Regions from separate parts of the Billgrantia sp. C5P2 genome, predicted to be linked through region 2. Evidence: predicted binding sites of a transcription regulator. Region 2 holds the regulator's gene; the other holds the start of a gene.

Evidence for each region. The regulator sigma-54, encoded in region 2, starts transcription at its own class of promoters, with help from an activator protein. The targets are predictions, from matches to a motif close to TGGCACNNNNNTTGCTNT.
Region 1: a site for sigma-54 is predicted at 2,072-2,089, ahead of glnA (glutamate--ammonia ligase). Genes of this name have one in related genera too.

The regions. Positions count from the first base shown of each region.
Region 1 covers NZ_CM128542.1:384,440-390,026, reverse strand. Annotated here, with positions in the region: gene ACRWQA_RS01765 (DUF4124 domain-containing protein) at 1-362, opposite strand, end outside; gene glnA (glutamate--ammonia ligase) at 526-1,932, opposite strand; gene ACRWQA_RS01755 (glycosyltransferase family protein) at 2,284-2,823, opposite strand; gene typA (translational GTPase TypA) at 3,162-5,009, shown strand; gene ACRWQA_RS01745 (glutamate carboxypeptidase) at 5,217-5,587, shown strand, end outside.
Region 2 covers NZ_CM128542.1:1,632,661-1,638,247, forward strand. Annotated here, with positions in the region: gene ACRWQA_RS07545 (HPr family phosphocarrier protein) at 1-30, opposite strand, end outside; gene rapZ (RNase adapter RapZ) at 33-953, opposite strand; gene ptsN (PTS IIA-like nitrogen regulatory protein PtsN) at 999-1,469, opposite strand; gene hpf (ribosome hibernation-promoting factor, HPF/YfiA family) at 1,476-1,784, opposite strand; gene ACRWQA_RS07565 (RNA polymerase factor sigma-54) at 1,894-3,315, opposite strand; gene lptB (LPS export ABC transporter ATP-binding protein) at 3,473-4,198, opposite strand; gene lptA (lipopolysaccharide transport periplasmic protein LptA) at 4,206-4,745, opposite strand; gene lptC (LPS export ABC transporter periplasmic protein LptC) at 4,742-5,362, opposite strand; gene ACRWQA_RS07585 (KdsC family phosphatase) at 5,375-5,587, opposite strand, start outside.

The DNA.
Region 1 (5,587 bases), 1.2 Mb from region 2:
TCGGGACGCAACTCCGGCTCAATGGCCAGCTCCACCTGCAGGTTGCCGGCATAGCTTGCGGGAAGGTCCGCGCCGTGTTCCGGCGAACGGATGCGGAAGGTGTCATAGGGCATGAAGGGCTGGCCCGGCGCCTCGCCCATGCGTGGGGCAACGCCCTCGACCCGCGGCGGCTCGGACTGGCGCCCCTCGACCTGCGATGGGATCACTGTCAGCGGCGCCAGCTCCACCGGCTCGCCACCACGGTTGGGGTCGTCGGTGAAGACCACGTTACCCTGCGCATCGGTGGTGCGATAGATCGTCGTGGCCAGCACACCCTGAGCGAGTGCCAGGCCCAACAGACACAGCACGATCGCCTTGCCCATGAGTACTCTCCGTAGACGGCGACCGCGGCTCCGCTGGCGGCCAACCGATGTGCCAGTAACGTGTTCCCTCGCAACCATCCGCAACATAGTGTACGACAAAAAAGGGGCTCCGCGATGCGGAGCCCCTCGGTACGAGCCGGCGAAGACCGCCGGACCCGACAGCTTAGCAGCTGTAGTACATGTCGAACTCGATCGGGTGCGTGGTCATGCGGATACGCTCGACGTCTTCCATCTTCAGTTCGATGTAGGCGTCGATCATGTCGTCGGTGAACACGCCGCCCTCGGTGAGGAAAGCACGATCCGCGTCCAGCGCCTCGAGCGCCTGGTCCAGGCTGCTGGCGACAGTCGGTACCAGCTTGCCCTCTTCCGGCGGCAGGTCGTAGAGGTTCTTGTCCATGGCGTCGCCGGGGTGGATCTTGTTCTTGATACCGTCGATACCGGCCATCAGCATGGCGGCGAAGGCCAGGTAGGGGTTGGCGGTCGGGTCGGGGAAACGGCACTCGACGCGCTTGCCCTTGGGGCTTGCCGTGTAGGGAATGCGGATGGAAGCAGAGCGGTTGCGGGCGCTGTAGGCCAGCATTACCGGCGCCTCGAAGCCCGGCACCAGACGCTTATAGGAGTTGGTGGAAGCGTTGGTGAAGGCGTTCAGGGCACGGGCGTGCTTGATGATACCGCCAATGTAGTAGAGCGCCATTTCGGACAGCCCGGCGTACTGGTCGCCAGCGAACTGGTTCTGGCCATCCTTCCAGAAGGACTGGTGCACGTGCATGCCGCTGCCGTTGTCGCCGACCAGCGGCTTGGGCATGAAGGTGGCCGTCTTGCCGTAGGCATGGGCCACGTTGTGAATCACGTACTTCATTTCCTGGACTTCGTCGGCCTTCTTCACCAGGGTGTTGAACTTGACGCCGATCTCGTTCTGGCCGGCGTTGGCCACCTCGTGGTGGTGCACCTCGACGGTCTGGCCGATGGCTTCCAGGGTGTTGCACATGGCGCCGCGAATGTCATGGAAGCTGTCTACCGGGGGTACCGGGAAGTAGCCACCCTTGACGCGCGGACGGTGCGCCAGGTTTCCGCCTTCGACCTGACGGTCGGTGGCCCAGGCGCCCTCTTCAGAGGTGATCTTGTACATGGCGCCTTCGATGTCGGCCTTCCAGTGCACTTCGTCGAAGATGAAGAACTCGGGCTCGGGGCCGAAGAAAGCCGTGTCGCCCAGGCCGGTGGACTGCAGGTAGGCCTCGGCGCGCTTGGCGATGGAGCGCGGGTCGCGCTCGTAGCCCTGCATGGTCGCTGGCTCGATGATGTCGCAGCGCAGCACCAGGGTCGCGTCTTCGGTGAACGGATCGAGGAAGGCGGTGCCGTCTTCCGGGCGCAGAATCATGTCGGACTCGTTGATGCCCTTCCAGCCGGAGATGGAGGAGCCGTCGAACATCTGGCCGTTCTCGAAGAATTCCTCATCGACGTCACGGGCCGGAATGGTGACGTGCTGTTCCTTGCCCCGCGTGTCGGTGAAGCGCAGATCAACCCACTTCACATCATGTTCTTCGATCAGGGCGAGAGTCTTGGCTGACATTTGTGTCCTCCGTTTGAGCTGTGGCTCGATTCGTTTGGCTGAAGTCCACTGGCGCTGGTTGCATCGCAGCGCCTGTTGTAACACGCGGTGGGCCTGCTGCCCACGTCGCCATGCACAAGCATGGAGAGCTGCCCACATAAATGCAGGAGCCATGCCAAAAATGCACCATGCGAGCCCAGAAAAAAATTAAGCATCTGTTTTTACAAGAAAAGAATTTGCACCGCTCTGTCTCGCGCTGCACCAAGCCTGCTCGACCAGCCTCAGTGAGCCCCATCAGGGCTCCGACATGGCACTAAATTGGTGCAAGCGTGACCAGGGCGCACCAAAGAAGTGCGCAATGCGAAGTGGGAACTACGCGACCTCGATCGATACCCTTGCCTGGCACGCCCGCAGCCGCTCGAGCAGATCGGGCAGCGCATCGCTTCCCAGTTGGGGGTCGAAGCCGCCGATGCGATCGAACCAGGACCGCGCCACCCAGTAGGTGTCCATCGGCGAGAGGCGCTGGAGCAGCCCCCACCAGCGCAGCCAGCTGTGACGGCGCATGGGCAGGACGGCGGCGTCCCAGTCGCCGGCGAGTTCGACATCGGCCAGCCGATGGCTCAGCCAATCGGCGGCACGACGATCCTCTTGTCCGGGAAAGAGCAGGATGTCGCCGCGGCTGGCACCCACCGCGGCGTTGAAACGGCTGCCCAGGCTTGCGGAGCCGCACGATAGCAGGACGGCCTGGTGGCGCTGAGCCAGGGACGGCAATCGGCGATCGCCGGTGTCGTCCACCAACAGCAGCTCATGCCCACCCTGCCAGCGCCGGGCAGCCTGCTCGAAGATGACCAGACTGCGCGGAAGTCTTGCTCCAGCAGTCCGGGCATCGAAAATGACACTGGCAAGGCTCATGGCTCAGGCTCCACCAAGGCATAAAAGGGCCACCCGACAGCACGCAAAGTTACAAACTGTGTAGTTGAGTGTACAAAAGTGTCGATAAAGTTCCTCTACTGAATTTTGTCCCACAGAATGTCCAATTCATGTCCGGCTTTGTCGGACAACAACATTGCCAAGGCACCCCCGGGCGCATGGGGAGAGCCACGCCCCGGGCTGAGAAGAGTATAATGACGAGGTTGTGCTATTCCCCTTCGTCGCTTACCTGTACAATGCGCCACCACTCCCTACCCCGCGCCTAGGGTACGTCCTATCGATGTGTACATAGGTGCGCACCTGTTGATGAGTCACACCCTATGAACACAGCTGTAACCCCCTCTCGTATCGAGAGTTTGCGCAATATTGCCATCATCGCTCACGTCGACCACGGCAAGACCACGCTGGTCGACAAGCTTCTGAGCCAGTCCGGCACGCTGGACCGCAAGGCCGAGGGGCAGGAGCGCGTCATGGACTCCAACGACCAGGAAAAAGAACGCGGCATCACCATCCTGGCCAAGAACACCGCGATCCGCTGGCAGGACGGTAACGGCCGCGACTTCCATATCAACATCGTCGACACTCCCGGACACGCCGACTTCGGCGGCGAGGTTGAGCGCGTGATGTCGATGGTGGATTCCGTGCTGCTGCTGGTCGACGCCGTCGACGGCCCCATGCCGCAGACACGCTTCGTCACCCAGAAGGCCTTCGCCCAAGGCCTCAAGCCGATCGTGGTGGTCAACAAGATCGACCGCCCCGGCGCGCGCCCCGACTGGGTCATCGACCAGATCTTCGATCTGTTCGACAACCTCGGCGCCAGCGACGAGCAGCTCGACTTCCCGATCATCTACTGCTCGGCGCTCAACGGTATCGCCGGCATGGACCCCGAAGCGCTGGCGGAAGACATGTCGCCCATGTTCCAGGCCATCGTCGACATCGTCGAGCCACCGGCCGTGGAGCAGGATGGTCCGTTCCAGATGCAGATCTCGGCGCTGGACTACTCCAGCTACGTGGGCGTCATCGGCCTCGGCCGCATCAAGCGTGGCTCGGTGAAGCCCAATCAGGTGATCACCGTGATCGGCACCGACGGCAAGACCCGCAAGGGCAAGGTCGGCCAGGTCATGACCCATATGGGCCTCGAGCGCGTGCAGACCGAACTCGCCACCGCCGGCGACATCGTCTGCATCACCGGTGTCGACGAGCTCTCGATCTCCGATACCCTGTGCGACCCGGCCGCCGTCGAGGCACTGCCGCCGCTGTCGGTCGACGAGCCCACCGTCTCCATGACTTTCCAGGTCAACGACTCGCCCTTCGCCGGCCGCGACGGCAAGTACGTCACCAGCCGCAACATCAAGGATCGCCTCGACCAGGAGCTGATCCACAATGTGGCGCTGCGTGTGGAGCAAGGCGAGAGCCCCGAGAAGTTCAAGGTCTCCGGCCGTGGCGAGCTGCACCTCTCGGTGCTGATCGAGACCATGCGCCGCGAAGGCTTCGAACTGGCGGTGGGCCGCCCCGAGGTAATCATCAAGGAGATCGACGGCGTCAGGCAGGAGCCGTACGAAGAGGTGATCATCGACTGCGAGGAGCAGCACCAGGGCGCGATCATGGAGGAGCTCGGCTACCGCAAGGGCGAGCTGACCAACATGAACCCCGACGGCAAGGGCCGCGTGCGCCTGGACTTCATCATCCCCGCGCGCGGGCTGATCGGCTTCCGCGGTCAGTTCCTGACGCTGACCTCGGGCACCGGCATCCTCACCAGCCGCTTCGATCACTACGGCGCGCTCAAGCCCGACGCCGCCATCGAACGCCGTAATGGCGTGCTGGTCTCTATGGTCGACGGCAAGGCCCTGGCCTATGCGCTGTACGCCCTGCAGGAGCGCGGCAAGCTGATCATCGACCACGGCACCGAGGTCTATGAAGGCATGCTGGTGGGCATCCACAACCGTGCCAACGATCTGGTGGTCAACCCCACCAAGGGCAAGAAGCTCGACAACATGCGCGCCTCGGGCAACGACGAGAACATCGTGCTGACGCCGCCGGTGAAGTTCAGCCTGGAGCAGGCCATCGAGTTCCTCGACTCCGACGAGTTGGTGGAAGTCACGCCCAACCACATCCGCCTGCGCAAGAAGTTCCTCAAGGAGCACGAGCGCAAGCGCGCCAAGAAGTAAGCCTCGCTCGCTTCCCATCGACACCCGCCACTCGGCGGGTGTCGTCGTTTTGCGGCCCTCTCGCGTGACGTAAGCCTCCAAGCCCTCCGCTCATCGAGCTGGCGGGACGATGAGTGGCGTTCGCGTGGGCCTGGCCTAGACTCAACGTCAGCGCCCGTCCGCGGGCCGAGGCTCCTTATCACGAAGAAGACCCACAGGGACACTGCCATGAATGGACTCCCCCTCAAGCCGCTTTGCTGCGGCGCGGCGCTGGCCGCTCTCGTTATCGCCAACCCTCTCGCCGCCGAGCCCGTTGCCAACGGATCCGACCAGGAAGTTCTCGCTGCCGCCGAGCGCCACGAGGAGCCGTTGCTCGAGACGCTCGAAACCCTGGTCAACATCGATTCCGGCACCACCTATGAGCCGGGCCTGGCCGAGGTAGAAACGATTCTCGACGAGCGCCTGCGTGAGCTGGGCGCCGAGGTCGAGACCCACCCCTCCGAGGAGCTCGGCGGCAATACGCTGGTCGGCACCCTTCAGGGCAGCGGTGAACGTGACATCATGCTGATGATCCACTACGACACGGTGTTCGGCGAGGG
Region 2 (5,587 bases):
GTTGGTCAGGGTCAGCTTGCGGCAGGGCACACTCAGGTTTCCTTGCGTTCGGACGTCTCTACGGTCGTGTCCTGGGCGGCGATGACCGGTGTGTGGATGCCGAGTTCCCGATGGCGCAGGCGCACGTCGGGCTGGTGCTGGGCCAGATGTCTGGCGAGGCGCTCGGCCAGGTACACCGAGCGGTGCTGGCCGCCGGTACAGCCGATGGCGACGGTCAAGTAACTGCGGTGTGTGTCGCGATAGGCCGGTAGCCAGCGTTCGACCCAGGCAACGATGTCGTCGAGCATCTGCTGGACCAGGGGGTACTGTTCCAGGAACTCCACGATGCTGGGCTCCCTGCCGGTGGCGGAGCGCAGGCGCGGGTCCCAGTAAGGGTTGGGCAGGCAGCGTGCATCGAAAACGATATCGGCATCCAGCGGCACGCCGCCCTTGAAGCCGAACGACTCCACGGTCAGGGTCAACTGGTCGGCGCGATGGCTGGCCACCTGCTCGGTGATGCGTCCTCGCAGGTCATGCACCGACAGCCGCGAGGTGTCGATGATCAGGTCCGCCAGGTTGCGAATGTCGCTCAGCGTCACGTCTTCCGACTCGATGGCCTCGCCAAGGGTCATGTCCCGGCCGCGGGTCAAGGGGTGTCGACGCCGGGTCGCGGAGTAGCGTTCCAGCAGGATGCGCGCATCGGTGGTCAGGTAGATGATCTGGCAATCGACCTGCTTGGTGCGCAGCTCTTCCAGCAAGCGCGGGAAGCGCTCCAGGGCATGGGGCAGGTTGCGCGCATCGATGCTGACGGCGATGGATGTCTGGATCGTGGGGGAGCTGCGCAGCTCATCCACCAGGGGGCCAAGCAGCATCGCCGGCAGGTTGTCGATGGCGTAAAAGCCGATATCTTCGAGCGCTTGCAGTGCGATCGACTTGCCGGAACCGGAACGGCCGCTGATGATCACAAGCTGCATGATGGTTCTCCTGATCAGGGGCCGGCCGAACGGCGAAGGGGGAGGTCAGGCCGAGGACTGTCGTCGAATCGCTTCGATGAGACGCTCGTGGAGTTCGCGCTGGCTTTCGCACTTGCGCAGACGTGCGCGCGTTTCGGCATCGTTCATGACGCTGGCCACCTGGCTTAGCAGCGACAGATGCGTATCGTCGGCCTCCTCGGGCACCAACAGCACGAAGACGAGGTCGACCGGCTCTCCGTCGATGGCGTCGAAGTCGATGGGCTCGGCCAGTTTGAGAAAGGCAGCCACTGGGCTATGGCAGTGAGGGCTACGGGCGTGGGGGATGGCCACACCATTGCCGATGCCGGTACTGCCCAGCCTCTCGCGACCGACCAGTCTGCCGAAGACTTCCTGGCTGTCGAGGCTCGGAGTGTTCTGCGCAATGAAGGTGCTGAAGAACTCCAGCACCCTCTTCTTGCTACCCCCGGGAACGTCGAACAGCGCGCGTTCCGGGGGCAGGATGGTTTCCAATGTCATGGCAGCTCAGCGAATGCCGGCGCCCTGGGCGCGAGCCTGGGCTTTTTCCTTGTGTTTGACCAATTGACGGTCGAGCTTGTCGGTCAGCGCATCGATGGCGGCATACATGTCCTGATCGGAGGCTTCGGCATGAAGGTCGGCGCCGGCGGCGTGCAGCGTGCAGGCGGCCTGCTGGCGCTCCTTCTCGATCGAGAGCGTGACCTGCACATTGGTGATGTTGTCGTAATGTCGCTGGACGCGGCTCAGCTTCTCGCTCACGTAGTCACGCAGTGAATCGGTCAGTTCAACATGATGGCCGGTGATGTTGACTTGCATGACAAGCTCCTTCGTCCTTCGAGTGGTAGCTCGATTGTAACCCTTTTTCCTGCCCTGCATACCCCCCTCTGGCGGTTGGATTGCCCGGGGTCAGCGTTATGTCGTGGCGTCAACGAAAACGCTTGCGCTCGCTGGAGGAGGGGATTCCCAGAGCTTCGCGGTACTTGGCAACCGTGCGGCGGGCGACCTGGATGCCATCCTCGGCCAACAGCTCCACCAGGCGGCTGTCGGAGAGCGGTTTGCGCGGCGGTTCATCGGCGACGAGCTTGCGGATACGGGCGCGGATCGCCGTGCTGGAGTGAACGTCCCCGTCACCGTTTCCGCCGACATGGCTGGAGAAGAAGTACTTGAGCTCGAAGACGCCACGTGGGGTGTGGATGAACTTCTGCGTCGTCACTCGCGAAATGGTCGACTCGTGCATCTCGACGGCCTGGGCGATGTCGGCCAGCACCAGGGGTTTCATGGCCTCTTCGCCCTGTTCGAGAAACTCGAGCTGACGTGCCATGATCTCCCGCCCCACTCTCAGCAGGGTGTCGTTGCGGCTGGCGAGGCTCTTCATCAACCAGCGGGCTTCCTGCAGATGATCCTTGAGGAACTGGTTGTCTTGGCTCTTGTCCGCACGCCGCACCAGCGCGACATAGTCGGGCTGGATGCGTAGCCGCGGCAGCGCTTCGGCGTTGAGTTCCACGCGCCAGCCGGATTCGTCGTGGTAGGCGACCAGGTCCGGTGTGACGTAACTGCTGCTCACTTCGGCGTAGGCACTGCCGGGGCGGGGGTCCAGCGAGCGAACCAGGGCGATGACATCGTCCAGCGATTCGTCGTCCAGGCCCAGGCGGCGTTTCAGCAGGCGGCGGTCATCGGAGGCCAGTGCCTCGAGGAATTGGCGTACCAGGCGACGGGTCTGGGGCAGCAGTGGCGTATCGTCGGGCAGCGCGGCCAATTGCAGCATCAGGCATTCGCGCAGGTCGCGGGCGAATACGCCGGTGGGTTCGAACTGCTGCAGGCGCAGCAGGACCTGTTCGACTTCCCGGGTGGGCAGGCCCTCCAGGCCCTGTCGGCGCAGGCCGTCGCGAATGTCCTCCAGGGATTGTGCCAGGTAACCGGCGCCATTGACGGCATCGATCAGGCTCTCGGCAATGAGGCGCTGGCGGTCGCTCAAGTCGGTCATCGCCAATTGCCAGATCAGATGGCCGGTCAGCGTCTGCACCGAGGCCTGGCGCTCGAAATCCGGCCCTTCGCCGGTGGCGCCTCCGGAGCTCGTGCCATGATCGGGATAGGTGTCGGCCCAATCGCTGTCGGTGGACAGCTCGTTGGGTATCTCGTCGGCCCACTCATCGCTGGGGGTTTCGCTGACAGCCTGTTCGCCGAAGTCGTCATCGAGTTCCAGCATGGGATTGGATTCGAGTGCCTGCTGGATCTCCTGGCGTAGATCTAGGGTCGAGAGCTGCAGCAGGGCAATGGCCTGCTGCAGTTGGGGAGTCATGGTCAGCTGAGTGCCGACACGCAGTTGCAGGGATGCTTTCATGGCCATGAGGTAATGGGGCTCATCTGCCGGAAAACTCTACCCTAGTCGGGTCGACGATCACTTGCAAGATAATTCATTGCAATAAACATGCCATCGGCAATATTCATGCCTGTTTATGCAGTTGCAATAAGGATCAGGTGCTTGCTTGATGCGCGGGATTATACTACAGACGGAAATCCTCGCCCAGATAGACTTCGCGCACCCGCTGGTTGGCCAGGATGGCTTCGGCGTTCCCTTCGGCAATGATCTGGCCGTCCCCGACGATATAGGCCGAGTCGCAGATGTCGAGGGTCTCGCGAACGTTGTGGTCGGTGATCAGCACGCCGATGTTGCGTGCCTTGAGCTGGCGGATGATGCCCTTGATCTCGCCCACCGAGATCGGGTCGACACCGGCGAAGGGCTCGTCGAGCAGAATGAAGGCCGGCTCCGTGGCCAGCGCACGGGCGATCTCGACACGTCGGCGTTCACCGCCCGAGAGGCTCATGCCGAGGTTGTCGCGAATGTGGGTGACATGGAAGTCTTCCAGAAGTTGCTCGAGTCGCGCATGTCGTCCACGACGATCGAGATCCTTGCGCATCTCGAGGATGGCCATGATGTTGTCGGCCACCGACAGCTTGCGAAAGATCGAGGCTTCCTGAGGCAGGTAGCCGATACCCGCCCGGGCGCGCTCGTGCATGGCGCTTTGCGAGAGATCCAGGTCGTCGATATGGACCTCGCCGGCATCCGCCTTCACCAGGCCGACGATCATGTAGAACGAAGTGGTCTTGCCGGCCCCATTGGGCCCGAGCAGGCCGACCACGCAGCCCTGCTCGATGGAGAGGCTGATGTCGTGCACCACGCGGCGGCGCTTGTAGCTCTTGGCCAGGTTTCGGGCGTACAGGGTTTTCATTGGCACCTCAGCGCTCCGGCTGCAGGGTCATGCGGATACGCTGGCTACCTTCGACACCTTCGCCCTGGGCGCGTGCCTGAACCACGCGACGGTCGAGGAAGTATTCCAGGTAGCCACCGTCGAAGGTATCGCCACCCTGGTGCAGTTCGGCGCGATCGATCAGTTCCACTCTTCGCTCGGCCACGTGATAGACGATGGTACGTCCCCAGCCGCGCACCACGGGTTGGTCGGGGTCGGGCTGCTGTTCGATGTAGGCACGTTCGCCGCGGGCCGTGGCGCGCGAGAGTTCGCCGGCGGCATTGCGCTGAAACTCGACCCGGTCGCCGGTGAGTCGCATGCTGCCCTGGCGAATGTCGACGTCGCCGAGATAGACCGCGGTACCGGCACGATCGTCGAGGTCGAGCTGGTCGGCTTCGACCTCAATGGGCTGCTCGGCGTCACGCTGCTGTGCCATGGCCGGACCGATGCCCACCAGGGTGATCAACGCCACGCCAGCCAGCGCCAGGGGGAATGGCCAGTGGAGGGTCGGGAGCCTGCATCGCTTCATGGCGTGAAATCCTCTAGGTTGACGGCGTCGGCTTGCCCCGGCTGGGCGCCTTCCGGGATATGGTGGCCGCGCACATTGTCGGTCAAACGTGCCCGATTGTCATGGATCCAGGCGTCGAAGTGATCGCCGCGCATGCGCTGTGGCGGTTGTTGCAGCAGGGCGGGCGTGTCGCTCCAGGCGTGCCCCACGTTGGCATCGAAGTGCAGGGTCTCGGTGTCGAGCTGCCAGCGCTCTTCGGGAGCGAAGAGTCGTGCATCGCCCGAGAGCGTCAAGGGATTGCCGCCCGGGCCGAGGCGGCCTTCCGTGCCGCTTGCCACCCATAGCCGTCCCTCGCGGTCGATCAGGTGGGCCAGTGGCGTGACCGCGCGAATAACGTCGTCGTGGGGCGTATGCACCAGACGCGGGCTCTCCAGTCGCTGGTGGGCCCGACCGTCGGCATCGAAGCGGGTCAGTTGCGCCTGTTCCAGATAGAAGTCGGGTTCGCCGGCTTCGTCGGTAGGTACCGGGCCGGGGGCGGGTGCCTGCCACGGGTCCAGCCAGGCGATCAGCCCGCCGAGCGCCAGCAATATCAGGAACAGCCAGACACGAAACGAGGGGCGAGGTAGCCGACGCAGCATGGCCGGACCGCCTCAGCGCTTGCCGTGGAGGTAGGTGTCGACCAGCGCATCGCGATGCCCCTGCGCTTCGAGCAGCATGTCGCAGATTTCACGCACTGCACCATGACCTCCGCTGCGTTCTGTGACGTAGTCTGCCAGGGCGCGTATGTAGGTCGGGGTGCCGGGAACGGTGATACCGATGCCGGCACGCTGTATGGCCGCCAGGTCGGGTAAATCGTCGCCGCA